One region of the Streptomyces sp. XY431 genome, then DNA from elsewhere that is predicted to be linked to it. Evidence: riboswitches for the same ligand, from Rfam matches in the RefSeq annotation. Region 1 holds a riboswitch; each other region holds the start of a gene.
The links. Region 1 has a riboswitch for cyclic di-AMP ahead of ADK60_RS42080 (glycoside hydrolase family 16 protein). Riboswitches for the same ligand answer to the same signal wherever they lie in the genome.
Positions count from the first base shown of each region.

Region 2: another riboswitch for cyclic di-AMP. It lies ahead of ADK60_RS02950 (M23 family metallopeptidase); the one in region 1 lies ahead of ADK60_RS42080 (glycoside hydrolase family 16 protein).
Region 3: another riboswitch for cyclic di-AMP. It lies ahead of ADK60_RS47955 (LysM peptidoglycan-binding domain-containing protein); the one in region 1 lies ahead of ADK60_RS42080 (glycoside hydrolase family 16 protein).

Region 1 is NZ_LGDO01000184.1:7,519-17,698, reverse strand. It holds gene aceB (malate synthase A) at 1-1,280, opposite strand, end outside; gene ADK60_RS19440 (IclR family transcriptional regulator) at 1,538-2,278, shown strand; gene ADK60_RS19435 (hypothetical protein) at 2,445-3,068, shown strand; gene ADK60_RS42080 (glycoside hydrolase family 16 protein) at 3,096-4,349, opposite strand; cyclic di-AMP (ydaO/yuaA leader) riboswitch at 4,353-4,520, opposite strand; gene ADK60_RS19425 (MoaF-related domain-containing protein) at 4,834-5,163, shown strand; gene ADK60_RS19420 (alpha/beta hydrolase) at 5,215-6,363, opposite strand; gene ADK60_RS46730 (hypothetical protein) at 6,638-6,877, opposite strand; partial or broken gene ADK60_RS46725 (SDR family NAD(P)-dependent oxidoreductase) at 7,082-7,168, shown strand; gene ADK60_RS19410 (phosphotriesterase family protein) at 7,272-8,201, opposite strand; gene ADK60_RS19405 (carboxymuconolactone decarboxylase family protein) at 8,198-8,689, opposite strand; gene ADK60_RS19400 (DUF4865 family protein) at 8,707-9,345, opposite strand; gene ADK60_RS19395 (TetR/AcrR family transcriptional regulator) at 9,385-9,951, opposite strand.
Region 2 is NZ_LGDO01000015.1:922-11,101, reverse strand. It holds gene ADK60_RS02980 (HipA family kinase) at 1-127, shown strand, start outside; gene ADK60_RS02975 (DUF3037 domain-containing protein) at 124-540, shown strand; gene ADK60_RS02970 (MarR family winged helix-turn-helix transcriptional regulator) at 623-1,066, shown strand; gene ADK60_RS02965 (HelD family protein) at 1,182-3,455, opposite strand; gene purB (adenylosuccinate lyase) at 3,565-5,004, shown strand; gene ADK60_RS02955 (MFS transporter) at 5,096-6,652, opposite strand; cyclic di-AMP (ydaO/yuaA leader) riboswitch at 6,962-7,127, shown strand; gene ADK60_RS02950 (M23 family metallopeptidase) at 7,131-8,177, shown strand; gene ADK60_RS02945 (DUF2470 domain-containing protein) at 8,441-9,163, opposite strand; gene ADK60_RS02940 (RidA family protein) at 9,720-10,136, opposite strand.
Region 3 is NZ_LGDO01000510.1:1,232-11,411, reverse strand. It holds gene ADK60_RS37675 (serine/threonine-protein kinase) at 1-737, shown strand, start outside; gene ADK60_RS37670 (sensor histidine kinase) at 840-2,270, shown strand; gene ADK60_RS37665 (response regulator) at 2,278-3,006, shown strand; partial or broken gene ADK60_RS42765 (phosphatase PAP2 family protein) at 3,127-3,753, opposite strand; gene ADK60_RS37660 (hypothetical protein) at 3,980-4,633, shown strand; gene ADK60_RS37655 (nucleoside triphosphate pyrophosphohydrolase) at 4,760-5,797, shown strand; gene ADK60_RS37650 (SDR family NAD(P)-dependent oxidoreductase) at 5,877-6,299, opposite strand; gene ADK60_RS37645 (cytochrome P450 family protein) at 6,528-7,814, shown strand; cyclic di-AMP (ydaO/yuaA leader) riboswitch at 8,081-8,230, shown strand; gene ADK60_RS47955 (LysM peptidoglycan-binding domain-containing protein) at 8,236-9,231, shown strand; gene eno (phosphopyruvate hydratase) at 9,565-10,180, shown strand, end outside.

The sequences.
Region 1 (10,180 bases):
CTGCCGCCGGCGCCCGCGATGTCGAGCAGCTGGTCGGCGGTGACCGGCTCGGCCGGGCCGGGGTTGTCCTTCTGGTGCGGGCGGGCGCCGAGGACGGCGTCGAAGGAGGCGCGGGCGACCGGGACGAGGTCCGGGTGCGCGACCCAGGAGCCGTCGAAGCCGCTGCCGGCCTCGCGGTCCTTGTCGGCCTTGACCTTCTCCAGCGCGGCCGCGTTGACCTCGGGGTCCCTGCGGCTGGGGATGAACGCGGCCATGCCGCCGATCGCGTGCGCGCCGCGCCGGTGGCAGGTCCGCACCAGCAGCCGGGTGTAGGCGGCCATGAACGGCGAGGCCATGGTGACGGTGTTGCGGTCGGGCAGGATGTAGTGCTCGCCGGCGTCGCGGAAGTTCTTGACGATGGAGAACAGGTAGTCCCAGCGGCCGGCATTGAGACCGGCGGCGTGGTCCCGCAGCTCGTAGAGGATCTCGTCCATCTCGAAGGCGGCGGTGATGGTCTCGATGAGGACGGTGGCGCGGATCGTGCCGTGCGGGATGCCGAGTTCGGCCTGGGCGTGGGTGAACACGTCGTTCCAGAGCCGGGCTTCCAGGTGACTCTCGGTCTTCGGCAGGTAGAAGTACGGCCCGGAGTTCGGGTCGTCCGCGCCGCGGGCGAGCAGCCGGGCGGCGTTGTGGAAGAAGTAGAGGCCGAAGTCGAGGAACGCGCCGGCCACCGGCTCGCCGTCGACCAGCAGATGGTTCTCGTCGAGGTGCCAGCCGCGGGGGCGGACCACGACGGTGGCGAGTTCGGCGGCCGGCCGCAGGGTGTACGCCTTGCCGGCGGAGCTGCTGAAGTCGATCCGGCCCTCGAAGGCGTCGATCAGGTTGATCTGACCGCTCACCACGTTCTCCCAGGTCGGGGAGGTGGCGTCCTCGAAGTCGGCGAGCCAGACCTTCGCGCCGGAGTTGAGCGCGTTGATCACCATCTTGCGGTCGGTGGGGCCGGTGATCTCGACCCGGCGGTCCTGGAGCGCCTTCGGCGCCTCGGCGACCCGCCAGTCGGCGGCGCGGACCTCGGCCGTGCCGGGCAGGAAGTCCAGGGTGCCGGTGCGGGCGATCCCGGCGCGGCGCTCCCGGCGGCGGGCGAGCAACTCGCGGCGCCGGCCCTCGAAGGAGCGGTGCAGGCCGACGACGAAGGCGACCGCCTCCGGAGTGAGCACCTCCTCGGCCCGGTGGACGCGCGGACCCGCGACCGTGACGACCGGAGCGGTGGGGGAAGCTCCGGGTCCCTGATCTGCAGCCATGAGCAGGACACTCCTAAGTGGAGGGCTTGATTCTGTAAGGTGGAGACTAGTTTCCGCGATACAGAATTTCAACGGTTTGTTGAGATGATCGCTGGGACTGTACTCCTCCTCCGACCGCGAAGGGAACGCCGGTGGCCCCGACCTCCGAGAGCAGTGAGAGCAGTGAGAGCAGCGCGAGCAGCGGGAGCACCGCGAGCAGCGAGGGCGGTGCCCCGAAGGCGCCCGCCCCGACGGGGCAGGAGCGCACCAGCGGCGGAGTGCAGTCCGTCGAACGGGCCTTCCAACTGCTGGAGGCGCTCGCCGACTCCGGCGGCGTGGCGACGCTCAGCGAGCTCTCCACCTCCTCCGGACTGCCGATGCCGACCATCCATCGCCTGGTTCGTACCCTCGTGCAGCAGGGCTATGTCCGCCAGGACACCGCACGCCGCTACACCCTCGGCCCGCGGCTGATCCGGCTCGGCGAGACCGCCGGACGACTGCTCGGCAGCTGGGCCCGCCCCTACCTGGCCGAACTCATGGAGGCCACCGGCGAGACCGCCAACCTGGCGGTGCTGGAGGGCGGCGAGGTGGTGTACGTCGGGCAGGTGCAGTCGCGGCGATCGATGCGGATGTTCACCGAGGTCGGCCGCCGGGTGCAGCCGCACTGCACCGGCGTCGGCAAGGCGCTGCTGGCGCAGCTGCCCGACGAGGAGGCGCGCGCCGTGCTCGGCCCCAACCCGCTGCCCGCGCACACCCCGCACACCGTCACCGACCCGCAGGAGCTGATGGCCCAGCTCGCCGAGGCGCGCGAGCGCGGCTATGTGGTCGACGACCAGGAGCAGGAGATCGGCGTGCGCTGCATCGCCCTCGCCGTTCCCGGCGCACCGACCCCGACGGCGCTGTCCGTCTCCGGCCCGGAGGCCCGGATCAGGGCGCTGGAGGAGCAGGCCGGCGCGGCGTCGCTGGTGCCAGTGATGCACGGGATCGCGGCCCGGCTGGGCCAGGTCCTGGCACCCTGACGTTCGGTCGCAGACGCGGCACGCCCGGGCGTTCACCCGTTCGAGCCACCCTTCGAGCCGCCCGAGGGCGGGTTGCCCCGGCCCCGGACACCCGTCGGCCACGCTGGTGCGGACGCGGCCCGCGACGGCGCGGGCGCGCCGGACACGAAGGGCAGGGTGAGCGGCGATGACCCGCAGCGGTTCCGTTCGAAGGCTTCTCGGCAGGTCGTTGGTGACGGGGTGCACGGTGGCGGTGCTGGCCGCCGGACAGGCCGGCGCGGTCTGTCCGCCGGACGACAAGACGCCCGCACCCGGGACGAGCGCCCCGGCACCGGGGGCCGGTGATCCCGGGGCCGCGGATCCGGGCACGACCGCCGACCCGGCCGCGGCGGCGGTGCCCTCGGACTCCGACCTCTACGTCGTCCGGATCGACCCGGAGCCGGCCGCGCCCGGCGGCACCACCACCCTGCACGCCTTCGTCGGCAACCTCGGTCCGGACCGGACCGCCTCGCCGTTCACCGTCGTGGTCACCCTGCCGGCGGGGGTGACGGCCGAGGGGCCGTTCTTCCCGGAGAACTGCTACGAGTTCCAGAACGGCCACCGGGTGCGCTGCACCTTCCCGGCCGGTCTGCCGAAGTTCCGCAGCGCGACGGCCCTGATCCCGCTCCGGCTCTCCCCCGACGTCCCCGTCGGCGAGCTGACGGGCGGCTACGTCGCGGTGCGCGGCGACGACGACCGGAACGACGCGAACAACCGGCAGCCGTTCACGATCGAGGTCGTCGAGACCACAGGTCCGAGGCCGGCCGTCTGACCGTCGGCCCCGGACCTGTGGCCGCTGCTAGCGGTACACCCGGACGTAGTCCGCCGCGAAGGTGATCGGCGTGGTGCCCGAGGGCGCGGGGTGGTAGTTCCCCGCGCTCAGGGACAGGTTGAGGATCGGGTACGCCGCCCAGTCGGCGCCGACACCCTTGCCGTCCGAGAAGACCTTGGTGCCGTTGATGTACCAGTCGACCGAGCTCGCACCGTAGTGGGTGCCGATGGTGACCCAGCCGTCCTTCGCGATCGCCTTGGCGTCGGTGAGGTACAGGTGGCCCGGGTTGATGTGGTTGGTCAGCTCCAGCAGGTTCGGGTTGTCGGTGTGGTACTCGAAGGAGTCGATCTCCCCGTGGGTGCCGCTGGTGCTGTTCCACGTCCAGAGCGCCGGCCAGGCGCCGGTGCCGGCGGGGAGCTTGACCCGGGTCTCGATGTAGTCGCCGGTCTTCACCTTGAAGCCCTCGCTGGAGTACTCGGTGGTGAGCAGCCCGGTGTCCCAGGCCTGCTTGCCGTTCTCCAGCGTGTGCGTGCTCGGCCTGGCGGTGAAGGTGGCGACGCCGCCGGAGACGGCGACGTTGTTCTTGTTCAGCCAGTCGAGCTTGTTGTCGTTCGGGTTGTGGTCGCCGTAGTGGTAGGAGCTGCTCCGGTCGGCGGTCCAGCGGGAGCCGAGGGCGAGGCTGTTGAAGTCGTCGGACCAGGTGAGCTGCTTGCCGGCGACCGGGGCACCCGTGGTGGGGGTGGTGGGCGTCGGCGTGGGGGTCGGCGTCGGGGTGGCGGCGGAGACGACGAGCTGGCGGGAGGGCAGGTTGTGCCAGCCGCCGGCGCTGTCCTGCCAGAAGCCGAACTGGGTGTAGGTGCCGGCCGCCAGAGTGCGGGTACCGGTGGTGATCGACAGGCCGGCGGGGCAGACCTGGACGTTGCTCCTGTTGCCGGGGAAGTCGAGGTTGCGCCCGGCCGCGTCGCGGATGCCGACGCCGACGGTCTTCGCGGTGAAGCAGGACGAGGAGTGCAGCGTGAGCGAGGCGGCCGTCGCCTTGCCCGCGACCATGGTGGCCGGGGCGAGCTTGTCCTGGGTGACGGTCGGCAGAGCGGCGGCCTGGGCGCCGGTCACGGCCGGAAGGCCGAGCAGTCCGGCACCGGTGACGGCGAGCGCCCCGGTCGCGGCGAGGGCGGCGGTGCGGCCCCGGTGGGAGGGACGGGCGTGGCGGGCGGCCGGGCGGCGGGCCTGGAGGCCCGGGTTCCGGGCAGGCCGAGGGGGCTGCGGGGAGGCAGTGGGCATGGCAGTGGTCCTCTGCGACGCCTACGAGGTGAGCTGTCGGGTTCGGGCGCGAGGTTGCCCGGCCGTCCGGAGAGCGGCTTCACCCCTAGCCTCGACACACGCGCACGGTTGGCGCGCGGCCGGGCACTGACCTGGGTCCCCCGCTCCCGTCCGCTGTGGTGCTCGATTGCCGGCCGGCGGGTGGACGGGACTCGGCGTCCCGACGGCGGGGCTCCGCTGTGGCGGAAGCCTCTGCAGGCTAGGCAGGCCGTCCGCGCACGGACAACCTTCCCGGGGCGGTTGTCGCGCAGCTCACACCGCCGCCCCGCGCCCCCGGCGACCGTTCCAGGCGGGCCGTGGTGGCCGTGGTGGCGGGTCCGGCGGGGAAAGTGCGCCACGGAGGCGGGGTGGTCGGATAGGTTGGAGATCCATCCGCGTCCGGAACCGTCCGGGTCGCAGCGAGCACCACGACAGCACGTCCAGAGACGAGGAGACCCGCCCCACCATGACCGCGTCCCTGCCCGCCTTCGCCGGCCGTACCTTCCTGTTCCGGGTCGACAACGGCGCGGCGTTCCGCAACGCGTACTCGGCCGACGGCAAGCGGCTGCGCTGGGAGGGCCTCGGCGAATCGGCGGGCCAGTGGGAGGACGTCTCCCTGCATGTCGCCGAGGTCGGCCCGCAGCTCTACTTCGTCAGCTGGACCGAGGTGAGCGGCATCACCGTGAGCCACGTCATGGACCTGACCCGGATGACGGTCCGCGCGTTCTGGACGTACGAGGGCGAGGGCGGCCGGGTCGGCGAGCTGCACACCGGCACCCTGGAGCAGGTGGCCTGAGCACCCCGAGCGCCCGCCCGCGGGTCCCGGCCGGACACCCGGGCGGTCGGGTCAGGCCGACGGACTGGCGGCCGGGACCGTCAGGCGCTGGGAGATCCACTCCAGTGAGGACGGGAGCAGCTTGCTCCAGGTCTCGAAGTTGTGGCCGCCGGTCTCCAGCATGCTGTAGGAGACCTTCATCGGGCCGTGCGCGGCGGCCACGAACGCCTCGGTCTCGCGCCGGTAGTTGCCGTCGCCCTCCCGGGTGCCGGCCAGCAGCACGGAGATCGCGGGCTGCGGCAGGTTCTTGAGACGCCACATCAGGTCGGCCTCGTTGCGGCGCTGTTCGCTGCCGTTGTAGAGGTCGCCGGTGCTCGGGTCGTCGGCCGCCTGGTAGTAGCCGGAGAGCGAGACGGCGGTCGGGTAGACGTCGGGGTGACGCATCGCCAGCTTGAGCGCGCAGTAGCCGCCGGTGGAGTTGCCCATGAACGCCCAGGCCCGCGGGTCGGCGGAGACCCGGTAGGTGGCCTGGATCGCCGAGGGCACGTCCTTGGCGAAGTAGGCGTCGGTCTGCGGACCGCCCGGGACGTCCTCGCACTCGGTGTCCTGCGGCAGCGCGGGCGAGGGGCGCACCAGCACCAGCACCGTCGGCTGCATCCGCCCCTCCTGAAGCAGCTTCAGCGCCGCGCCCGGGTAGTTGAGGCGGGTGACGAGGTTCTTGGCGATGCCCGGGAAGCCGGTGCTGACGACCAGGACCGGGAACTGCTTCTGCTCGTACTCGGGCTGGAAGTACTGCGGCGGCAGGTAGACGTACCCCTCGGTGGAGAGGCGGGTGGTGGCGCCGTCGATGCGGACCTCGCGGATCTCGCCGGACTTTTCGCGGTCGCGGCCGAGCGCCCCGCCGCCCTGCACCTCGGCGTGGCCGATGGTCTCGACGCGCAGCCGGCCGGACGCGTCCACCTTGTTGTGGATCACCACCGGCCCGCTGTCCCCGGTGCCCAGCAGGTCGTCCCAGCTGCTGTAGAACGCGAAGTAGTTGTTGGCGACCAGGCCGAGCGCGGCGAGGACGGCCAACTGGGTGACGAGCAGGGCACCGATCCGGCCGAGGACGGCCTTCCAGCTCCGCTTCGACAGTCTCGGCCACAGCCAGATCGTCCCGACCATCGCCGCGACGGCGATCAGAACGGTCAGTGCCAGCACCTTGTGGCTCGTCAGACCCATGTCGTATTTGCTCCCACGCCTCGTACTCCCCCGCCCCCGAGGGAAGGACACCCGGGAGGGCCGCCCCGGTTCCCCCGTCCGCAGTGGGGCACCGTCGCCGAGGCGCGACCACCCAGCCTAGCCGCTCCGGGGCACCCACCGCCCCCGCCGACCAGCGGTGACGCCATCGGCCTTGAGGAGGAGAAGCGGGCCGCCGGGGTGTGCTTCGGGCCCCGGTCCGCCGCGTTCCGCGGTTGCGCGGGCTGTTGCGGCGGAGCGGGTGACGGAGGCGGCGTCAGTTGACGCGGGTCCACAGGTCGAGGCCCGCGGTGAGTTCGCGCATGCAGCGGGCACCGAGTTCGCGCGGCGAACCGGGGCCGGTGGCCGGGGCGCCGGAGCGTGCCCACTGCTCCAGTGCGACCCGGATCGCGGCGGTGGCGGCGGCAGCGGCGAGCCGGATCTCCAGTACGTCGGTGCCGGGCGGGCAGCGGTCGGTGATCGCGGCCCGCAGCCGCTCCTCGGAGTCGGCGTGCACCCGCTGCCAGACCGTGGCCAGCCGGGGGTCGCGCAGCAGGTCGCGGGTCCAGCGCAGGGCCTCGACGGCGGGCGCGTCGGACGGGTTCAGGGACTCCGCCGCCGAACGCTCCAGCGCCTCCCGGACCGGCAGGTCGGACGCGCTCTCCGTGAACAGCCGCACCCAGCGTTCGCCGCCGGCCGCGAGCAGCGGGGCGACGGCGTCCTGAACGTCCTGATCACCGGCGGCGGCTCGGGCATCGGCCGGGCCACCGTGCACCGGATCCTCGCCGAGGGCGGCCGGGTCGTCGCCCACCCACATGTGACGCCGACGGGCTCCGGGCCCCGGTCGTACTGCCCTGCGGGTAGTACGACCGGGGCCTCGCCGCTGTCGGGGCGTCATCGGGGGCCGGGGGTCACCCCCGCCACTCCACTGCGAACGCCCGGGCCGGGTTGGCGGTGAGGATGCCGTGCGGGACCTCGGGGCCGAACGCGCGGGCCAGCCGGGGCGCGAGGGCGGTGAGGAGGTGCGTGGGCCCGGGAGCGGAACGGGCGGTACGGGTGGTGGTGTCGCCGCCGAGGAGCAGTTGGCCGCCGTGTCCCGCCTCGACCAGGGCCGCCACCGTGTCGAAGAGGTGGTGGTCGGTCGCGTGGTTGGCCCGCGAGGGGCCGTCCAGGGCCACGAAGGCGCCACGCGCGGCGAGTTCGCGGTGCAGCCGGAGGTCAGGGAACCGGTTGAGGTGCCCGAGGACCACCCGCTCGGGCGGGACGCCGTGCCGTTCGCAGAGCAGGTCGAGGACATCGGGTGCGGCGGTGCCGAGTTCGTGGTGCACGGCGATCGGCGCGCCGGTGGCGTGGTGCGCCTCGGCGGCCGCCGCCATCACCCGGCGGGTGTGCGGGTCGAGGCCGTGGTAGTCGCCCGCCACCTTGATCAGTCCGGCGCGGACGCCCTCGGGGGCGCCCCGCAGTCCGGTGGTGAGCTCGGCGGTGAAGAAGCCGGCCAGGCCCTCGTAGCGCCGGTCGAGCTCCGCCGGATCGTAGTGGACCGCCTGGTGGAGCCCGGTGGCCGCGACCAGGTGGACCCCGGTCGCCCGGGAGAGTCCGGGCAGCGCGTCGGCCCGTCGCCACATCCCGGCCGGCGTCCACTGGACGAAGGCCCGGCCGCCGGCGGCCGCGAAGCCCCGCAGCACCGCCTCGGCGGCGGCGGGGTCGTCCAGCTCCTCCCCCGGGAGCCTGGGGCTGCGGAGGAAGAGGTGGTCGTGGGCGTCGCAGACGCCGAGTTCGGCCGGATCGAGGTCGCCGAGGACGGTGCGGACGCTGTGACTGGGGCGGCTGGGGGCGTTCATTCCGCCGCTCCCCCGGTCCCGGGCGCCTCCGGGGTGGCGGCCGCTTCCGCCTCGGCCTCGGTGAAGACGGCGGCGGCGACGCGCAGTCCGGCCAGCGCCTTGGGCACGCCGACATAGGGCGCGAGGTGGACCAGGACCTCGGTGACCTCCGTCCTGCTCAGGCCGATCCGCAGGCTGTTGCGCACATGGTCGGCGAGTTGCGGCTCCACGCCGCCGAGCGCGGTGAGCGCCGCCAGATTGGCCACCTGGCGGTCCCGCAGGGCGAGTCCGGGCCGCTGGTAGGTGCCGCCGAAGAGCGCGGTGACGATCCAGTCCGCGAAGCCCGGCGCGAGCTCGTCGAGCGGACCGAGCGTGCCGGACCGGGTCCGCTCGCCCGCCAGTTCGGCGAGCAGGGCGTGACCGGCGGCCCGGTCGAACGGGGAGGGCACCAGGCCCGCGTCGAGGGAGCGGTCGGCGGGCGGAGTCGGGGTGGTGGCTGCCGGATTCACGGGGTGGGACGGTCCTTTCACCAGTGGCGGCCGACGGGCAGCCGGTCGAGTTCGGGGCTGGAGAGGTGGTGCACGCGGTACCGGGTGCCGGGCGCCCCGGCCGGGGCGTCGGCGCGCCACAGGGCGATCCGCAGCAGTTCCCAGCGGGCGGGGTCGAGGGCGACGGCGGCGGTGTGCAGGTCGGGGTGGTCGGGCAGTTCGGCCAGGGCCCGTTCGACGGCCTCGGCCGGGTCAGCGCCCTCCGGCAGCCGTTCCGTCAGCCTGGTGGCGGCGACGGGACCGGGTACGACGACCGGACCGGTTGCGGCCGGACCGGCAGCGGCCTGACCGGCAACGGCCGAGCCGTCGGCCGCCGGACCCCGGCGGAGGCCGGCGCCGATCCAGTGCCGGACGGCGGGGCGGCCGAAGTCCGCGCAGAGGGTGCGGAATCCGGGGCCGAGGAGGAAGGCGTTCAGGCCCTCGGTGGTGCGCCAGAGGTAGAACGGCGCGTACTGGTTGACGGGCGAACCGTCGCGGCCGCGTTCGCGCACCAGGTACGCCTTGAGGCCGAGGCCGGGCCAACTGTCCAGCAGTGGGCCCTTGGTAGCGATCCGCCGGTGGACGGTGCTCATGTCGTAGTCGGCGGGCAGGGTGATCTCGTACTGCATCGCGTGCACGGCGGACTCCGGGTGGGGCGACGGGGGATGTGCTGCCGCTCAGTCGCGGCGGTGGGCGGCGAACAGGGCGAGGGCACCGCGGGCGGCCTGCTCGAACGGTTCGGCACTGTCGGCGGCGCGGGCGAGCACATAGCCGCCCTGCACCACGGCGACCACGGCGGCGGCGAGGTCGGCGGGCTCGGCCCCGGGCCGCAGTTCGCCGTTCGCCTGCCCTTCGGCGATCACGGCGGCGAGCCGCCCGCGCAGCCAGTCGAAGGTCTCCTCGACGGGCGCGCGCAGCCGGGGGTCGGCGACCACGTCCGGATCCTGGGCCATCCGGCCGATCCGGCATCCGCGCAGCGCGTCGCGCTCACGCCCCAGATAGGCGGCGACCCGCTCGTAGGCGGTCCCGGGACCGGCGAGGTCGGCCTCCGCGACGGCCCGCATCTGCTCGGCGCTGCGGCGCAGGGCCGCGGCGGCGAGGTCGGACTTGCCGTCGAAGTGGTGGTACATGCTGCCCTGGCCGACGCCCGCCCGCTGCTGGATGGCCTTGGGGCTGGTGCCGACGTAGCCGCGCTCCCAGAGGAGTTCCTGAGTGGTTTCGATGAGGCGGTCCTGGGTTGCCATGGCCGTCACTGTACCTACTGGTACAGCTGACTGTACATACCAGTAGGTACAGAACCTCGAAGCCTGCCCGAGCGCCCGAATGCCCGAAGGCTCGAACGCCCGCGGACCGCGGACCGTGGACCGTGGGCCGCCCCCCGGCGGTCCACGGCCCTGCGTGATCGTCGTCCCCAGGAACACCCCGCGGCACTCACCGGCGGACCGTGGCGCTCATCACCTCGCACGGCCACCG
Region 2 (10,180 bases), on a different contig from region 1:
CCCGGACGTCTGGCTGGTGGACGAGCCCGGCTTCGACTCGCCCGAGGCGGTGCGCGCGGCGTACCGCACCCAGTTGACCGAGCGACTGGCCGGTCCGCGCGACTGGCTGCCGGAGGTGTCCGCATGACCGAGCCGATCCGGTCGGCCCTGCCGGCCGTCGCCGAGCTGCACGACTACGAGTACGCGGTGATCCGGGCGGTGCCCCGGGTGGAGCGCGGTGAGTGCGTCAACGTGGGCGTGCTGCTGTACTGCCGGCAGAGCGCCCACCTGGCCGCCCGGACCCATCTGGACCAGGCGCGGCTGCTGGCGCTGGACCCGGTGGCCGACGTGTCCGGGGTGCGGCGGGCGCTGCAGGGGATCGAAGCGGTCTGCGAGGGCGGACCGCAGGCCGGTCCGGCGGCGTCGGACAACCCGGGGCAGCGGTTCCGCTGGCTGACCGCGCCGCGCAGCGCGGTGGTGCAGCCGGGGCCGGTGCACACCGGGCTGACCTCGGACCCGGAGACCGAGCTGCGCCGGCTGTTCGACCAGCTGGTGCTCTGAGGGTCCGGGTCCCGGTTGGCTGCCGGATCTTTGCCGTGATCAAAGCTTGAGTTACTGAAGCAGTCGGTCGTAGGCTGACCTCATGGGTTCGACAGCGACCACGACCGTACCGACCAACGCCGAGCTGATGGAGGCGCTGGCCGCCGTCGGTGCCGCGTACTTCCAGGACTTCGCGGCCGCCGCCGCCAGGCACGGTCTCTCCTCCTCGCAGGCCAAGGCGCTCGGCGCCGTCCAGGAGCCGGTGCCGATGCGCGCGCTGGCCGGGCGGCTCGGCTGCGACGCCTCCAATGTGACCGGGATCGTCGACCGGCTGGAGGCCCTGGGCCTGGCACGCCGGGAGGCCTCGGCGGGGGACCGGCGGGTCAAGATCGTGGTCATCAGCGAGCAGGGCCGGGAGATCCTGGCGCTGGTCCGCGGCGAGATGAGCCGCACCCACCAGTCCTTCGAGACCCTCAACGACGAGCAGCGGAGCGCGCTGCACTCGATCTGCCTCCAGGTGCTCCCGGTGCTCAGCGGCCGGCAGTAGGCGCGGGCCGGGGCGGAGCGCGCCTACTGCCGTCTGCTTCTGTCGTCCGCTTTCTGCCGTTCGCGGCCGGAGCTGGGGGCCTTGCCGGGGACGTCGCCGGGTGGCCCGGTGGTGATCAGCCGGTGGCCGCCCCCTCCAGTGCGGCGAGGACGGCCGGCAGCGGTGTGTGGTGGAGCAGGGTGAGCCGCGCCGTCGCCCGGGTGAGCGCGACGTAGAGGTCGGACCAGCCCTGGGCGAGCAGGCCCGCCGGGTCGACCAGGACGACGGCGTCGAACTCCAGGCCCTTGCAGTCCCGGACGGTCAGCGCGCCCAGGGCGGCGGCCCGGTCGTCCGGTGCGATCACCCCGACCGTGCCCGGGCCGGTGGGCAGCGCGGCCAGCGCGGCGGCGTAGTCGCCGCCCGGCACCGGGACGGCGTGCGGGCGCTCGGCGGTCTCGCGGACGGCCTCGGTCGGTTCCTGGCCGGGGGAATGGGCGCGCAGCACCTCGGCGGCCGGCGCCATGATCGCCGCCGGGGTGCGGTAGTTGACGGTCAGCCGCACCTCGTGCCGCCGCCCGGGCAGCTCCCGGTCCAGCAGCTCCGCCCAGGACGTCCGGGACCCGGCCGGCGAACCGGTCTGGGCGAGGTCGCCGACGATCGTCAGCGAGTGGGTCGGCACCCGGCGCAGCACGGTGCGCCAGTCCATCGCGGACAGTTCCTGGGCCTCGTCGACCACCACGTGCCCGTACGCCCACTCGCGGTCCTCGGCGGCGCGCTCGGCGGTGGTGCGGTCCGGTCCGGTGTCGCGGAACCGCTCGGCGAGCAGGTCGGCGTCCAGGGTGACGTCGGTGGCCTCGTCCCGCAGGCCGGCGAGGGTGAGCACGCCCTCGGCGTAGTCCAGCTCCTCGTCCAGCACCCGCCCGGCGGCCCGGGCGCGGGCCCGGGCCGAGCCGGCGTCCTCGCCGAGGAGCTCCGCCGCCTCGTCGAGCAGCGGGACGTCCCCGGTGGTCCAGGGCGAACCGGCCGGGCGCAGGACGGCCGCGCGCTCGGCGGGCGTGAGGCCGGGAGCGGCGACGGCCAGCAGGGCGGGGTCGGAGAGCAACCGGTCGATCACCTGATGGGGCGTCAGGACCGGCCACAGGGAGTCGAGTCGGGCGCGGATCGCGGACTGCTCCCAGAGCTCGCGCGGAGCGTACCGGGCCTCCTCCTCGTCGTACGGGCGGCCGAGCGCGAGCGCCTGCTCCACCGCCAGCGCGTCGAGCACCGTGCGCAGGAAGAACGCCCGCGCCCGGTTGTGCGGCAGGCGCAGGCCGCGGGCGGCGTCCCGGGCCTCGGCGCAGACCCGGTGCGACAGCCGCAGGTGCTCGCCGAACCGCAGCTCGCCCGCCGGCGGCGCCTGATGCGCCTCGACCGCGCGCCGGACCACCTCCGCCATCCCCGCGCCGCCCTTGACCACGGCGGCGGCCGGGGCGTCCGGCACGGTGGCCCGGACGCCCGGGAAGAGCTCGCCGACCGTGCGGAGCACCACCTCGGTCTCGCCGAGCGCGGGCAGCACCTGGTCGATGTAGCGCAGGAACGCCGGGTTGGGGCCGACCACCAGGATGCCGCGCCGCTCCAGCACCGCGCGGTGGGTGTACAGCAGATAGGCGGCGCGGTGCAGGGCGGTGACGGTCTTCCCGGTGCCGGGGCCGCCCTGGACCACCAGGGCGCCGGGCAGCGGGGCGCGGATCACCCGGTCCTGCTCGGCCTGGAGGGTGGCGACCGCGGTGCGCATCCGGCCGGTGCGCTCGCGGGCCAGGGCGGCCAGCAGCGCGGCCTCGCCGACCAGGGTCCGCCGGTCGTGCTCGCCCAGCTGCTCCAGGTCGAGAGCCTCGTCGTCGAGTCCGACCAGGGTGCGGCCCCGGGTGCGCAGGTGGCGGCGCCGGACCACCCCGCCCGGCTCGACCGGGGTGGCGGTGTAGAACGGGCGGGCGGCCGGCGCGCGCCAGTCGATCAGCAGCGGCTCGTAGGCGCCTTCCCGGTCGTCGACGAGGCCGATCCGGCCGATGCGGCGGACGGTGCCGTCGCCGTGGTCGAGGCGCCCGAAGCACAGCCCGCGTTCGACCGCGTCCAGTCGGGCGGCGTGCCGGACGGCCTCGGCGGCGCGCAGCTCGCGCTCCAGCCGGGCCTGGTGGGTGCCGCCCGGGCCGGCCTCGTGGCCGAGCGTGACGAGGGTGCGGAGGGCGCGGGCGCGGGCGGCGTCGAGCTGGGCGTACAGGTCGGTGAGGCGGGCCTGTTCGGTGCGCAGCGCCTCGGCGAGGCGGCCGTCCGGGTCCGCGGTCGGGTCGGGAGCCCGGTCGGGGGTCTGGTGGGGAGCCCGGTCGAGTGTGCGGTCGGACGCGGAGGTGGGGACCGCTGGAAGTCCATTCATGGGTGTGGTATCCTTGCGGCGAGGAGTTTGTGGAGCCTCTTGTGGAAGTTGCTCAATTGCCCCAGCCTACCCGATCCGGCGCCGTTCAGGCTGACCTCGGCTGTTAGGCTTGCGAAGCGTGAGCGCGAAGCCCCAGATCCCCAATGTCCTGGCCTCCCGGTACGCCTCGGCGACCCTGGCCCAGCTGTGGTCCCCCGAGCACAAGGTGGTCCTCGAGCGCCACCTGTGGCTCGCCGTCCTGAAGGCCCAGCAGGACCTCGGCGTCGAGGTGCCCGCCACCGCCGTCGCCGACTACGAGCGGGTGATCGACCAGGTCGACCTCGCTTCCATCGCCGCCCGTGAGCGGGTCACCCGGCACGACGTGAAGGCCCGGATCGAGGAGTTCAGCGACCTCGCCGGCCACGAGCAGATCCACAAGGGCATGACCTCCCGGGATCTGACCGAGAACGTCGAGCAGCTGCAGATCCGGCAGTCCCTGGAGCACGTGCGCGACCGCACGGTCGCCGTGCTGGTCCGCCTGGGCCGGCTCTCCGCCGAGCACGCCGAGCTGGTCATGGCCGGCCGCTCGCACAACGTGGCCGCGCAGGCCACCACCCTCGGCAAGCGCTTCGCGTCGATCGCGGACGAGCTGCTGGTCGCCTTCCGCCGGCTGGAGGAGCTGATCGCCCGCTACCCGCTGCGCGGGATCAAGGGCCCGGTCGGCACCGCCCAGGACATGCTGGACCTGCTCGGCGGCGACACCGAGAAGCTCGCCGAGCTGGAGCGCCGGGTCGCCGGCCACCTCGGCTTCGACAACGTGCTGATCAGCGTCGGCCAGGTCTACCCGCGCTCGCTGGACTTCGAGGTGCTGACCGCCCTCGTCCAGCTGGCCGCCGCGCCGTCCAGCCTGGCCAAGACCATCCGCCTGATGGCCGGCCACGAGCTCGTGACCGAGGGCTTCAAGGAGGGCCAGGTCGGCTCCTCCGCGATGCCGCACAAGATGAACACCCGCTCCTGCGAGCGTGTCAACGGCCTCGCGGTGATCCTGCGCGGCTACGCGTCGATGACCGGCGAGCTGGCCGGCGACCAGTGGAACGAGGGCGACGTCTCCTGCTCGGTGGTCCGCCGGGTCGCGCTGCCGGACGCCTTTTTCGCCTTCGACGGCCTGCTGGAGACCTTCCTGACCGTCCTCGACGAGTTCGGCGCCTTCCCGGCCGTGGTCGAGGCAGAGCTGGACCGCTACCTGCCGTTCCTGGCCACCACCAAGGTGCTGATGGGCGCGGTGCGCGCGGGCGTCGGCCGGGAGACCGGGCACGAGGTCATCAAGGAGCACGCCGTCGCCTCCGCGCTCGCGATGCGGGCCGGGGCCCGGGAGAACGAGCTGCTGGACCGGCTGGCGAACGACGACCGGATCCCGCTGGACCGGGCCGGGCTGGACGCGCTGCTGGCCGACCGGCTCTCCTTCACCGGTGCGGCCGGCGCCCAGGTCGCCGAGGTCGTCCGGCAGGTCGAGGCCGTCGCGGCCGCGTACCCGGAGGCCGCCAAGTACGCGCCGGGCGACATCCTCTGACGGTTGTCCGACCCCGGTTACCGGGCCCCGTCGCCGTCGAGGCGGCGGGGCCCTCGGTGTGTTCCGGGGGCTTGGCTTCTGCTGAGGAGGCTCAGCCCTGTTCCGGGGCGGGGTGGCCCGGGTCGAGGGGAAGGGCGGGGCGGCCCGGGTCCAGAGGTGGGGCCGGGTGGCCGGGGTCGAGGGGTGGCGCGTTGGTGCCGCAGGCGTAGCGGCAGTCCGGTTCGGCCACCGGGTGGTGGTCCTCCGGGGCCAGGACGTTGCCGTGGACGGTGGCCAGGGCGGTGAGTCCGCCCGCCACGAGCAGTCCGGCGCAGATCAGCATCGCGGTGTGGAAGGCGGAGTCGACCGCCGACGGCACCTGGTAGGCGTCGCCGCTCAGACCCGCCAGCGCGGGCAGTGCGGCGACCGCCAGCAGACCGGCCGCCCGGGCCGCGGCGTTGTTGACCCCGCTCGCGATGCCCGCGTGCCGTACTTCGACCGCCGCCAGCACGGTCGCGGTCAGCGGTGCGACCAGCAGCACCATCCCGCTCCCCATCACCGCGACGGCCGGCAGCACGTCCGTCCAGTAGGAGGCGTCGGGCCCGATCCGCAGCATCAGCAGCACGCCCACCGCGCACAGCAGCGGGCCGACGGTGAGCGGCAGCCGGGGGCCGATCCGTTTGCCCAGCCGGCCCGCCCGGGCGGAGAGCGCCAGCATGATCACGGTGATCGGCACCAGTGCCAGTCCGGAGACCAGCGGGGAGAAGCCGGAGACGATCTGCAGCTGGACGACCAGGAGGAAGAAGACCCCGCTGAACGCCGCGTACACGGCGAGGGTGACCAGGTTGACGGCGGTGAACAGCCGTGAGGAGAACAGGCCCAGCGGCAGCATCGGCTCCGGGGTGCGGCGCTCGACCACAATGAAGGCGGCGCCGAGCAGGAGGCCGGCCGTGCCGGTGACCCAGACCGTGGCGGAGAGTCCGCCCCCGGCGGCGGTCAGCGCATAGGTGATCGAGCCGAGCGCGAGGGCGGCCAGCACCGCGCCGAGCACGTCGAAGCGTCCGGTCGAGCTCTCGTCCCGGCTCTCCGGGACGTGCCGGGCGGCCACCACGATCACCATCGCGGCCAGCGGCAGGTTCAGCAGGAAGATCCAGCGCCAGCCCGGGCCGTCCACCAGCCAGCCGCCGAGGAACGGGCCGACCGCCGCCGACACCCCGCCGAGGCCGGACCAGAGGCCGACCGCCGCCGAGCGGTCGTCCGGATGGAACACCGCCTGGAGCATCGCCAGCGAGCCCGGGGTGAGCAGCGCTCCGCCGATGCCCTGCACGGCGCGGGCCGCGATCAGCACCTCGATGGTCGGCGCGGCGGCGCAGGCGGCGGACGCGGCGGCGAACCAGACCACGCCCAGCAGGAAGATCCGCCGCCGTCCGTACCGGTCGCCGAGCGCGCCGCCGAGCAGGATCAGGCCCGCCAGGGTGAGCAGATAGGCGTTGAGCGTCCATTGCAGGGCGTCGAGTTGGGCGCCGAGATCGGTGCCGATCCGGGGCAGTGCGACGTTCACGACGGTTCCGTCGAGCATCGCCATGCTGGAACCGAGCACCGTCGCCAGAAGTACCCAGCGACCCTGCGCGGTGCCCAACCGCAGGGTGCCTGCATCGGTGGTGGTCACGGCCCATGGTGGGGCCCCCGGGGCCGAAGTGACAAGGGTCACCGGGGGTGTGTCGGGGATGTCCGTTCCGTGAGTGATCGTGTGCGCACTGATGACGACATCGGCGGAGGGTGGCGGATCACGTGCGCGCAGTGAATGGATTGTGTGCGTACTGTGCATATCCCTGATGCGGAGCGTCACGGTGTTCCGGACTTTGGTCCCGGGTTCCGGAGATCGACATTGCTTCACCCGAACGGATGGGTTTTAGTTCAGCGACCGCCCGGCGTCAGCCCGGGTGGCCACCGGGTGGAACGCCTAGTCCTGCCGCTGCCCGGTGGTTCGCAACGAACTCTGTACGGCAGGAGCGGGGGACCCACAGGTAAGTCGCCGGACCCGAATTGACGGTCCGGCTTGGGGTGAAGCCGCATTTCTCTGCGGCCGGGCAACTCCAGCCCGAACCCGACAGCTCACCTCGCAGGCGTCGGAGAGGACAGCTTCCATGCCCGCACAGGCACGTCGTATCGCCATGCCCCGCGCCGTCCGCATCGGCATCGCCACCGCCGTCACCGGCGCCGCCTTCGCCCTTCCGCTGGTGACCACCGTCACCGCCCAGGCGCACGAGGCCCCGGCCGCCGGCCAGACGCAGCAGAGCAGCACCTGGACCGGCGCCGCCAGCGTCGACGCCGCGCCGGCTGCCGCCGAGAACGCTCCGGTTGCCCCGGCTGCCGCCGCCGCTCCCGCCGCCGAGGCCGCTCCGGCCGCTCCGGTCGACTACAAGGTCGTCGGCGGGGACACCCTGTCGAAGATCGCCGACGCGAAGAACGTCGAGGGTGGCTGGAAGGCGCTGTTCGAGCACAACCGCTCGGTCATCGGCGCCAACCCGAACCTCATCTTCCCGGGTCAGCACCTCGCGCTCGGCGCCAAGGCCGCCGAGGCCGCGAAGCCCGCCGCCCCGGCCGAGGCCGCCAAGCCGGCCGCTCCCGCCGCCAAGGCGCAGACCTCGCAGGACTCGGTGAAGCCGGCCGCTCCGGCCGCGAAGCCGGCGGCCCCGGCTGCCAAGCCGGCTGCCCAGCCCGCCGTTCAAGCTGTCGTCGCCCCGGTCGCGAAGCCGGCCGCCGCGGCTCCGGTCGCCGCCACCTCCGGCTTCTTCGCCCCGCTGGCCAACCCGAAGCTCGGCACCGCCTACGGCGTGGCCGGCTCGATGTGGGCCTCCGGCCACCACACCGGCGCCGACTTCGTCGCTGCCACCGGCACCCCGCTGCGCGCGGTCGCGGCCGGCACCGTGGTGAAGGCCGGCAACGGCGGCGCCTACGGCAACGAGGTCGAGATCAAGCTCGCCGACGGCAAGTACGCCGAGTACGCGCACCTGTCCTCGATCGGCGTGTCCATCGGTCAGACCGTCACCGCCGGCCAGCAGATCGGCCTCTCCGGTGCGACCGGCAACGTGACCGGCCCGCACCTGCACTTCGAGATCCGCACGGGCTCGGAGTACGGCTCGGACATCGACCCGATCGCCTACCTGCGGGCGCACGGCGTCGCGATCTGACCCTCGGTCGGATCATCTGCCACCGCTGGGTGCGGGGCGAAAACGACCTCCCGGAATGGTCATGTCGGGTGACCGCTGGACCGGGTGGACGCCGCACCTGAGCGGATCGACGGGCGCGGGACACGCCCGTCCTGCCGGCCGGCCCGGCTCGCGAGATCTTTCTCGTGGGCCGGGCCGGCCGTCGTCGTGCCGGGGTCCGCTGCCGCAGAGTTGACCACGCGTCAGTGTCGTTGCGGGGAAGGCTGGTTCGGCTTCCTTTGGGTTCAGGACCGGTGAGCGGCGGGCTCCTGCTCGGCGGCGGCCAGCAGTTGGTGCACCCGGTGACCGAACTCGTCGGCGTCGCGGGCCGGTTCGAGGAAGACCAGCCGGACGTCGCGGTGGCCGTACGGGTGGTCCAGGCGGAGCACCAGGCCGTACCGGTCGAGGGCGAGCGGGCGGATGTCGGGACGGTCGGCGAGCAGTGCCGGGTCGAGCAGCCGGGTGAGTACGGCGAGCGCGTCGGGGTGGTCGTCGGCGAGGTGGGTGAGCAGTCCGGCCTCGTAGCGGGCCAGCGGGTCGGGGGCGGCCGCCGCGAGGTCGGCGCCGGTGATCGCGGTGGTGCCGTACGGGGTCGAGAGCACGGCGTGCGCGACGTCCAGGTGGAGGTGCACGCTCAGGCCGTCGTCGGCGAGGTGGGCGAGGTGGAGCCGCCCGGCCAGGGTGAGACGCCCGCGGACCCGGTCACGGACGGCCACCGGGGCGATGTCGGTGAGGCCGAGCACGACGGCGAGGCCGTCCTGCTCGCGGGCGGCGGCGGAGGTCACCGGGGAGTCGAGCGGCGCGCGCAACCGGAGCCGGGAGCCGTGCACCGAGACGGGGGTGGAGAGTTCGTGCTGCTCGCCGCCGGTGCGGAGGACCACCGAGGAGGTGGCGGTCAGCAGGCTGCCGATCCGTTCGGCGGCGTTGGGCTCGGGAATCTCGGCATCGTGCTGCGGGTGCGGGCTCATGGGATCGGGACCTCCGGCGGACGAGCTGACCTTATAGTTAGGTGAGCCTAACCTAATGACTTGAGGGGGCGAGGGCAAGGTGTCGCCAGGGTGGGGCGGGCCGGGAGTGCGCGAAGGGTTCTGGTTCGGAGTCCGGCTGCTCCTGGTGGGGATGAGGCTTTCGGGGTAGGCGGCAGTCAGCAGACTACCGATCAGATCGGTGTCGGCGGGCTCGGAAATCTCGATGCTGTGCGGGTGTGGGGCGCGGGCCTGAGGTCAATAGCGCACGAATCGGGCGATGATTAGGCAAGCCTTGCCTTGTTGTCGGTGAGATGGCGACCGGGTGCTGGTGCGGCAGGGTCGGACATGCGCGAAGGGCCCCGACGCGGAGTCGGGGCCCTTCCGGTGCGGACGGTGCGTGCGGGAAGCTGCTACAGATCGTCAGGCGGTCTGGGGGAGTGGCTTCGGTGTCGTTGGCAGGCGAGTGAGGCAAGGACGACGGTTCTGGCCAAGGACAGCCCAAGCGTCAGTCAGGCGGAGGGTCGGACCCCGAGCGGTGCCATCTACATCCTCACTGTCAGGCGAGGACCGCCTGGGCGTCGATCTCCACCAGCATCGGCTCCTGCGGGAGCTCGCAGAAGATCGTGGTCCGGCAGGGCTTCACGCCGCCCGGCGGGATGTTCTCCTCGATGAACTCGGCGTAGACCTCGTTCATCAGCGGGAAGTCGGCGCGCTTGGTGAGGTACACGCGGAACATCACCACGTCCTCGACGGTCGCGCCGCCCGCCTCGACGATCGCCTTGACGTTCTCCAGCGTGCGGCGGGTCTGCGCCTTCACGTCGCCGTGGTGGAGGTACTCGCCGGTGGCCGGGTCCTGCGGGCCCTGGCCGGACACCTGGAGGATCGGGCCCTTGCGGACGCCCTGGGAGAACATCCAGGCCGGGGCGGGGGCGCCGTCGGTACGGATCTCGGTCTTGTCGTTCTGGACGCTCATGCGTGCTCACTTCCTCGACGGGGGAGGGCGGTAGGGGCTGTCGG
Region 3 (10,180 bases), on a different contig from region 1:
ACCGGTACCCGCTCCAGCCGCAGCCGCGTCCGGAGGGCGTCGTGCCGGCGGCACCGCCCCGGGCCGAACCACCGCCGTTCCTGATCGCCGCCGTGCCGAACCCGCCCGCCCCGATGGTGCCGCAGGCTCCGCCGGTGGCACCCGCCCCGCCCGCCCCGGCGGCGGAGGAGGACTTCGCGGCGGCCTGCGCCCGGCTCTCCGACCTGGTCGACGCCGGCCGGCGCCCCGAGGTGCTCGACCTCGCCGCCCGGCTCCTGGCGCGCGGACGGTCCGAACTCGGCGACGGCGCGGGGATGGTCCGCACCGTCCGGACCATCTACGCCCGTACGCTCCTCCAGGAGCGGCGCCACCACGAGGCCCTGGCCGAGTACCGGGCGCTCGCCGCCACCGCCGAGGGCGGGCCGCACGGCCGCCGGGCGCTGGAACCGCGCCACCGGGTGGCCGAGTGCCTCGAACAACTGGGCCGGGGCGCGGAAGCGCTCACCGAGTACCAGGCCCTGCTCGCGGTGTGGCCGGAGACCGAACCCGAGCGGCTGCTCGACCTCCGGGAACGGGTCGGCGTGCTGCTGGCCTCGCTCGGCGAGACGGAGGCGGCCTGGTCGTGGCTGCTCCAACTGCTCTTCGACCGCGAACGCCGCGACGGCCCGCACCACCCGGCGGTCCGCCGCCTGCGGCAGACCCTCGACACCCTGCAACCGCACCGCACCAACGCCACCCCCTGGCCCCCGCACGCCTGACCGCCGACCGCGGCTACCCGGCCCGGGGGCCGGCGGACGTTCGCCGACGGGCATGACTTTCGACAGATCCGCGGCGCCGGTGAGGTCCGTAGGGTCGGGCGGATGTGGACGAGAACGTGGTGGGACCGGGGGCTGCTGGTGCTGGCGGCCGGGGCGTTCGGGCTGAGTCCGGTGTCCCTCTGGTGGGCGGTGCCGGGCATCGGGGCGGCGTTCGCGGCCGGGGTGCGGATGGAGCGGGTGCGGGAGGCGGTCGCCCTGCTCGCGGTGCTGGTCACGGCCGGGGCGCTGGTGGCGGTGGTCGTCCCGGACCTGGCGGTGCAGGCGACGTCGGTCGTCTCGGTCCTGGTCTGCGCCGGAATGGCCCCGTGGATGGTGGGCCGGTTCTGGCGGCAGTCGCAGGAGCTGGTGCGGGCCGGGTGGGAGCGGGCCGAACGGGCCGAGCACGAGCAGCGACTGGTGGCCGAGCGGGCGCGGCTGCGCGAACGCGCCCGGATCGCCCAGGACATGCACGACGCGCTGGGTCACGACCTGAGCCTGATCGCCCTGCGGGCCGGTGCGCTCAAGCTGGCGCCCGACCTGGCCCCGCCGCACCGCGAGGCGGCGCAGGAGATCCGGGCGGGCGCGGCTGCCGCCGTCGAACGCCTCGGCGAGGTGATCGGCATCCTGCGGGACGACACGGACCCCCACACCGCCCGGGGCCCGGTCGACGCGGGCGTCCCGCACCTGGTGGGGGAGGCGGCCGCGGCGGGTCTGGACGTCAGGCTGACCGTCGACGGTCAGCCGGACGGGCTGCCGCGGGCGGCCGAGCACGCCGTGTACCGGGTGGTTCAGGAGGCGCTGACCAACGCCGCCAAGCACGCCGCGGGGGCGCCGGTCACGGTGCTGGTGGCGTACGCGGCGGACGGCGCTCGCGTCCGGGTGCTCGACGGTCCCCGATCGGCGGGCGAGTCGCCTGCCCGGGCCGGGGCGGGAACCGGTGCACCGGGCGCGGGCGGTCACGGTCTGCTCGGGCTGGCCGAGCGGGTTCGGCTGGCGGGCGGCACCTTCCGCTACGGGCCCCGGGCCGACGGCGCCGGCTTCGAGGTGAGCGCCCACCTGCCACGGACGGGCGCCCCGACCGCGGCCCCGGCCACGCCGGTCGCGGTGTCGCCGTCCCGTGAACTGCGCCTGGCCCGCCGCCGGGTGGGCCGCATGGTGGCCGCGATCGTCCTGGTGCCGCTCTCCGTCGCGGTGCTGCTGACCACCGTGCTGCGGGGCTGGACGATCTACACCGCCGGGCGGTCCGTGCTCGACCCTGCCGACTACGCCGAACTGCGGGTCGGCCAGGACCGGTCCACCGTGCAGCGATTTCTGCCGGAACATCAGTTTCCGTACCATCCGTCCGTAGGCGACCCGCCACCCGGTGGAGAGGGAGTGACGTGCGAGTACTACGCGATGACGGCCGAGGCGTTCAACAACGACCGCTCGGGGGACGCGTACCGGCTCTGCTTCCGGGGCGGCGTGCTGATCTCCCTGGACGCCCTGGTCGAGTGAGTGCCCGATGAGCGAGGGGGAACTGGAGCACGGCGCCCCGGCGCGGATCCGGGTACTGATCGCGGACGACGAACCGATGGTCAGGGCCGGGGTGCGCGCGGTGCTCGCCACCGATCCGGGCATCGAGATCGTCGCGGAGACCGGCGACGGGCGGGAGGCGGTCGAGCTGCTCCGCCGCCACCGGCCGGACGTCGCGGTGCTGGACATCCGGATGCCGGGCACGGACGGCATCACCGCTGCCGCCGAGATCCGGCGGGTGGGCGTCACCACCAGGACCGGAGCGGCTCCTGGGATCGTCATGCTGACCACCTTCGGTGAGGACGACTACATCCTGCGCGCCCTGAGCGGGGGCGCCAACGGATTCCTGATCAAGTCCGGCGAGCCCGAGGAGCTGATCGCCGGGGTGCGTGCGGTGGCCGACGGGGCCGCCTACCTGTCACCCAAGGTGGCCGCCCGGGTGGTGGCCCACCTCGCCGCCACCCGGTCCGGAGGTCCGGCCGACCGCAGGGCCGCGGCCCAGCGGCAGGTGGCCGGGCTGACCGCCCGTGAGCGCGATGTGCTGACGCTGGTCGCCGCCGGGCTGTCCAACGGTCAGATCGCCCGCCGGATCGGTGTGGTGGAAGGCACTGTGAAGGCGCACGTCAGCTCCGTCCTGGCCCGGCTGGGAGTGGCCAACCGGGCGGCCGCCGCCGTCCTCGCCCACGAGGCCGGCCTGGCGGTGGGCCCGGCCGGTTGAGACCGGGGCCGCGGCGCGTGCCGCGGCCGAGGGAGCCAGCAGCAGCGGACCGAGCAGCCGGACCCGGCCCGTCGCGCCGACCACCGCCGTCGCCGAGGGCAGCAGCGCCACCACCACGGCCGCCGTGACCGCCCCGCCCAGCACGGCCCCGGCGGCCACGTCGTGCGGGTAGTGCACGCCTGCGGCCACCCGGAGGGCGGCCGTACCGAGGCCCACCGGGACAACCAGCCACGCCCACCGCGGTCGCAGCAGCACCAGACCGGTGGCCAGGGCGACGGCCAGGGTGGCGTGGTTGCTGGGGAACGACCAGTCGCCCGGCGGGGGGCAGTCGGCGAGCGCGGTGGACGGCAGTCCGGCCAGGGCCCGGCAGGGGCGTTCCTCGTCCAGCACGAGCTTCAACGCCTCGCTCGCCCCGTACGCGAGCACGGTGCCGAGGCCGGTCAGCACGACACCCGCGACAGTGTCGGCGGCCCGTCGCCCGCGTGCCGTCCACCAGACCAGCGCCAGCAGCAGGCCCAGCACCACCAGACCGGCCTCGGTGGCGGGCTCCAGCAGGGCGGCGAGACGGGACGGGGCATCGGCGACGGCCTCGGCGACCCGGCGGTAGCCGATGGTCGACCAGCCATGGGTCGGCGGGCCAGCCCCGGCCGCACCACCGCCCGCCGGAGCCAGCCACCCGACCGCCCCGGCGCCGGTGCCGACGAGTGCCACCGCGAGGACCGCTCTGTTCCTGATCGTGTTCGTCATGACACGGACGGTAGGAGTCGGGGGTGGCTCCCGACCCGACCCGAAAGGCAGGGGCCGACCTTGACGATCGTCAGGGTTGACGTGAGCCCGCTGCCGTGTCGGCGCCCGGCCCGGATGGGCCGTTCGGGCGACGGTCCGCACTGCCCCGGGCGCCCCGCCCTACGCTCGGGGGATCCGTGCCGCCCGCATCCGCCGCCCCGCATCCGCCCGCACCCGGAGACCCGCCATGCACCGTCGCCGGACCACCACGACCACCACCACGATCACCAGGGCCACCAGCAGAGCCACCAGGACCGCCGCCGTCGTCGGCGTCCTGTTCGCCCTCCCGGGGCTGGCCGGGTGCGGCGGGGGCGGGCTGACGCCGGGCACGGCGGCGGTGCTGGACGGACGGCGGATCCCGGTGGACGCGGTGGAGGCCAGGGTGGCGGCGCTGCGGCACGCTCCGGGCGGGGTGTCGGCGGACGCCCGGTGGGAGACGGAGGGCCCCGCCCGGCGGGCGGTCACCGAGCTGGTGCTCGACGCGGTGGTGGCCCGCGCGGTCGCGGACCGGGGTCCTGCGGTCGCGGAGGCCGAGGTGGCGGCCGCCCGGGCGGAGGAGGAACGGCGCCTCGGCGGCGCCGGGCGGCTGGCCCGGGCCCTGGCGGCGCAGGGCGTTCCGGCCGGGGCGATCGACGACCGCCTCGGGCGCGAGCTGGGGATCCGCCGGCTCGCCGCGACCGCCGGGGCGGACGCCGACACCCCGGCGGGCGACGCCGCCGTCCGCCGGATCCTGGCCGCCACGGCCACCGCCCTCCACCTGCGGGTGAACCCCCGCTACGGCACCTGGGACCCGGACCGTGCCGCCCTCGCCCCGGCCGCCCGCCCCAGGCCCACCGGCTGAGGCCGACCGGGAGCACAGAGTACGGAGCACGGAGCACGGAGCACGGAGGCGCCCTCCCCGCTCACCCACGCAGAGCGGACAGAAACCCGGCGGCGGGGGCAGCGGGCGGACGGGTAGGTTCGAGGGGTGACGACGAATCCTCCGGGCGCGAAGCTGATCCTCCTCATCACGACCCACCGGGTGGCCCCCGGCCTGCTGTCCTGGCCGGCCTGGGAGGCCCTGCGCTCGGCCGGGCGGGTGCTGGCCGGCGATGCCGGTCACCCGCAGTTGCCCGCCCTGCGGCAGGCGGGTGTCGAGGTGGAGGTCGTGGTGCCGGGTTCGGCCCCCGCGCTGGCCCGGCTGCTGACCGGGGCCCCGGCGGACGGCGCCGCCGGGGCCGGGGCGACGGTCTGGCTGGGCGGCCCGGACGGCGACCCGGGGCTGACCGACGCGCTGGCCCGGCTCGCGGTCGAGCACGCCGGTGAGGTGCCGGAGATCGAGGTGCTGCCGGGCTCGTACGACCTGCCGGGCTCCCGGCTGCTGGACCTGGTGTCCGTGATGGACCGCCTCCGCTCGCCCGGCGGCTGCCCGTGGGACGCCGAGCAGACCCACGCCAGCCTGGTGAAGTATCTGGTCGAGGAGGCCTTCGAACTGGTCGAGGCGATCGAGGAGGGGGACCGCGACACCCTTCGCGAGGAGCTCGGCGACGTGCTGCTCCAGGTCTTCTTCCACTCCCGGATCGCCGAGGAGCACCCCACCGGGGCGTTCTCGATCGACGATGTGGCGGGTGACATCGTCGAGAAGCTGATGTACCGGCACCCGCATGTGTTCGGGGACACCGAGGCGGACGGCGCGGCCGAGGTGGAGGCCAACTGGGAGACGCTCAAGGCGGCCGAGAAGTCGGACCGGGAGTCCGTGCTGGACGGCGTCCCGGCCGGGCTGCCCTCGCTGGCGTACGCGGCGAAGCTGGTGTCGCGGGTGCGCCGGTCCGGGTTCGCGGGCGTGCCGGACGAGCCGTACGAGCTGCCCGCCGAGCTCACCGCGGAGTCCGCGGGTCGGCTGCTGCTCGCGGTGGCGCAGCGTGCGCACGATGCCGGGCTCGACGTGGACGCCGCGCTGCGGGCGGCGGCGCGGGGCTACCGCGACACGGTGCGCGCCGCGGAGGGCCTGAAGCCCGCCGAGTAACCGCGCAGCCCGAGCAACCGAGCAACCGAGCAGCCCGAGCAACCGAGCAGCCGAAGCAGCCCCGACCGCCCCCGGCCCCTCAGACCGCGGCGACGTCCGCCACCGGACGGCGCTGCGGCGGAACGACCTCGCCGATCGCCTCGCCGACCAGCGCGACGAGTTCGGCGAGCCGCTCCAGGTCTAGGTGGGCCGGCAGGTCGGAGAGGGAGACGATCCGCTCGCCGTCCGGCCCGGCCACGCAGAACAGGTCGATCGGGCCCAGGTGCTTCTCGGCGGTGTCGACCAGCGCGGCGACATCGCTGGGGCGGCGGACGTCGCCGCACACCCCGACGACCGGGCAGCCCGGCCGGTCGAGCTCGGTGGCGAGGTCCTCGGCGACCCCGCCCCGCTGGTCGGCGATCAGCATCCCGGCGGCTCCCGCCGCGGTGAAGCGGCGGGCGAGGCCCGCCCCCGACCCGCCGTCGAGTACCGCGATCACGATGACCGCACCGGTGACCCGCATGGCCCTGCTCCTCCCTGTGGGCGGCTCCGCACCGGCGCCCACGGACATCTTGCGGAGGATCGTAGGCACGACCGGATCCTCCGCAACAGGAATTACCCCTCAGGTGACCAGGCTCACGCCTGCTCCTGCCCACCATCACCGGAACGATCACCGGAACGAGCGCCGGGCGGTGGGAACGGCGGCGTCCACGGTGCGGTGCCTGGGACGCGCCCGGGATACCGTCGACCCATGCCAGCTCAGCCCGCTTCCGCCCGTCCGCCCCTGTTCACCTGGGAGTTCGCCGCCGACCCGTATCCGGCGTACGCGTGGCTGCGCGAGCACGAGCCGGTGCACCGGACCACCCTGCCCAGCGGGGTGGAGGCCTGGCTGGTCACCCGGTACGCGGACGCCCGCCAGGCGCTCGCGGACAGCCGGCTCTCCAAGAACCCGGCGCACCACAGCGAGCAGGCCCACCGCACCGGCCGGGTCGGCATCCCGGGCGAGCGCCAGGCCGACCTGATGACGCACCTGCTGAACATCGACCCGCCGGACCACACCCGGCTGCGCCGCCTGGTGTCCAAGGCCTTCACCCCGCGCCGGGTGGCCGCCTTCGAGCCCCGGGTGCAGCAGCTGACGGACCGGCTGATCGACGGTTTCGCGGCGCGCGGATCGGCCGACCTCATCCACGAGTTCGCCTTCCCGCTCCCCATCTACGCGATCTGCGACCTGCTCGGGGTGCCGGCCGAGGACCAGGACGACTTCCGGGACTGGGCCGGGATGATGATCCGCCACGGCGGCGGCCAACGCGGCGGCGTGGGGCGGGCGGTGAAGCGGATGCGGGCCTATCTCGCGGAGCTGATCCACCGCAAGCGCGCGGACCTCGGGGACGACCTGATCTCGGGGCTGATCCGGGCCAGCGACCACGGTGAGCACCTCACCGAGAACGAGGCCGCGGCGATGGCCTTCATCCTGCTCTTCGCAGGCTTCGAGACGACGGTGAACCTGATCGGCAACGGCGTCTACGCGCTGCTGCGCAACCCGGGGCAGCGAGCGTTGCTCCAGGAGTCGATCGGGCGCGGCGAGAGTGGGCTGCTGGAGACCGGGATCGAGGAACTCCTGCGCTACGACGGCCCGGTGGAGCTGGCCACCTGGCGGTTCGCGACGAGCCCGCTGACCATCGGCGGGGTGGAGATCCCGGTCGGCGACCCGGTGCTGGTGGTGCTGGCGGCGGCGGACCGGGACCCGGCACGGTTCGCGGACGAGAACACCCTCGACCTGGCCCGGGCGGACAACCCGCACCTGGGCTTCGGGCACGGCATCCACTACTGCATCGGCGCCCCGCTGGCGCGACTGGAGGGGCGGGCCGCGCTGACCACCCTGCTGTCCCGGCTGCCGGACCTCCGGCTCGCCGCGGACCCGGAGGAACTGCGCTGGCGCGGTGGTCTGATCATGCGTGGACTTCGTGAACTTCCGGTGGAGTTCACGCCGGAAGCGACATCGGAGGCAACCTCCGCCGACCCCTCGGCAGTTCACTGAGGGGGACTCACAGGGGGACTCACGGGGGGACTCACGGGGGGCTCACGACACGCTGACGCGGAGTCTCTGCGAGGCGGCTTCGGGGGGTGTGAACCTCCATCAATCCGGACATACCTCTTCGGTTGGTAGGCAATCCATCACCTGACGTGATTTCCGTGTGATAGCGGCGATATGAGCTTGTGATTGCTCTGAAGATCTGTCTACTCTCCGGGGAGCCCGCGGAAGCGGGTCCCGTGCGCGGAACGCCGAGTCCTGCCCGCCGCGTCACCGGAAACCGACCAGAACCCTGGGCAGGGGCGGGGGAACCAGGTCTTTGCGCCGTCTCCCACGGCTTGGGGTGAAGCCGCCTCCGTGCGGCCGGGCCACCTCCCGGTCCGAACCCGACAGCTCACCTCGCAGGCGTGCGGAGAGGGACTTCTTCATGCTGTTCGTCGGAACCGGCCGTCACCGTCGCCGCACCCAGACCGAGAAGGCCATCGCCGTCGCCGGTGTCGCCGGTGTCGGACTGGCGATGCCGATCCTCACCGCCACCGGCGCCTCGGCCGCCCCGGCCTCGACCTGGGACGCGGTCGCCCAGTGCGAGAGCGGGGGCAACTGGAGCATCAACACCGGCAACGGCTTCTACGGCGGCCTGCAGTTCACCTCCAGCACCTGGAAGGCGTTCGGCGGCACCTCCTACGCGCCGCAGGCCAACCAGGCCTCGAAGGCGGCGCAGATCACCGTCGCCGAGAAGGTGCTGGCCTCGCAGGGCCCGGGCGCCTGGCCGGTGTGCTCCAAGAAGGCCGGTCTGAGCAAGGGCGGTGCCCCGGCGGCGGTCGACACCTCGGCGGACGCCGCCCCGGCCGCCCCCAAGCCGCAGGCCCAGCCGCCGCAGCAGGCCCCGCAGGCGCAGATCGAGCAGCCGGCCCCGAAGGCCGCGCCGAAGCACGCCGCCCCCAAGTCGCAGGCCCAGCAGGACCCGCAGACCCAGCAGACTCCGAAGTACGCGCCGAGGCACGCCCAGCCGGCTCCGCAGGTCCAGCAGCAGGCGCAGCAGCAGACCCAGTCGCAGGCGCCGTCGTTCTCCGGCCGGGCCGGCTGGGACGCCGACGCCAAGGTGTTCTGGTACCAGAACAACGGCGCCTGGTACTGGACCAGCCACCAGGGCGTGTACCAGCAGTACGCGGGCCAGGGCACCGCCCCCGCACCGCAGCAGACGCAGCAGACGCAGCAGACGCAGCAGGCCCCGCAGGTCCAGCAGGCCCAGCAGTCGCAGGCCGGCCAGGGCTACACCGTCCGCTCCGGCGACACGCTCGCCGGGATCGCGACCGCGCAGGGTGTCCAGGGCGGCTGGCAGGCCCTGTACGACGGCAACCGCGGCACCGTCGGCGGCGACCCGGACCTGATCGTCCCCGGCCAGGTCCTCGCCCTCGGCTGACGCACCGCCCACTCCTCTTGCCCGCTACCCGCCTGCCCGTCACCGGACAGGCGGGCAGCGGGCAAGCGGACAGGCGGGCAAGCGGACGGGTGGACAGGCGGGAAGGCGTGCCGGCACCGGCCCGTTCCGCCCCCTTCGCCCGCCCCGGGACGTCCGAGGCCGGGCAACCAGGTGAACTACCGGTGGGTAGCACAGCCACACGCTGAGACGGAGCCGAGGTCGACGTGGCCCGGACAGCCGGTGCGGTTAGGCTCTGGTCGTAACGACTCCGCAATCGTCCGGCCGACGGCACCCCACTGTCAGCCGGTACCTGCTTCCGCTAGGAGATGCCTCGTGCCGTCCATCGATGTCGTCGTAGCCCGTGAGATTCTCGACTCGCGCGGCAACCCCACGGTCGAGGTCGAGGTCGGCCTCGACGACGGCAGCACCGGCCGTGCCGCTGTCCCGTCGGGTGCCTCCACCGGTGCCTTCGAGGCCCTGGAGCTCCGCGACGGCGACAAGAACCGCTACTTCGGCAAGGGCGTGGAGAAGGCCGTCCTGGCCGTCATCGAGCAGATCGGCCCGGAGCTGGTCGGCTACGACGCCACCGAGCAGCGCCTGATCGACCAGGCCATGCTCGACCTGGACGCCACCCCGGACAAGTCCTCGCTCGGCGCCAACGCCATCCTCGGCGTCTCGCTGGCCGTCGCGCACGCCGCCTCCGAGGCCAGCGACCTGCCGCTGTTCCGCTACCTGGGCGGCCCGAACGCGCACGTCCTGCCGGTCCCGATGATGAACATCCTCAACGGTGGCTCGCACGCGGACTCCAACGTCGACATCCAGGAGTTCATGATCGCTCCGATCGGCGCGGAGTCCTTCTCCGAGGCCGTCCGCTGGGGCGTCGAGGTCTACCACACGCTCAAGGGCGTGCTGAAGGAGCGCGGCCTCTCCACCGGTCTGGGCGACGAGG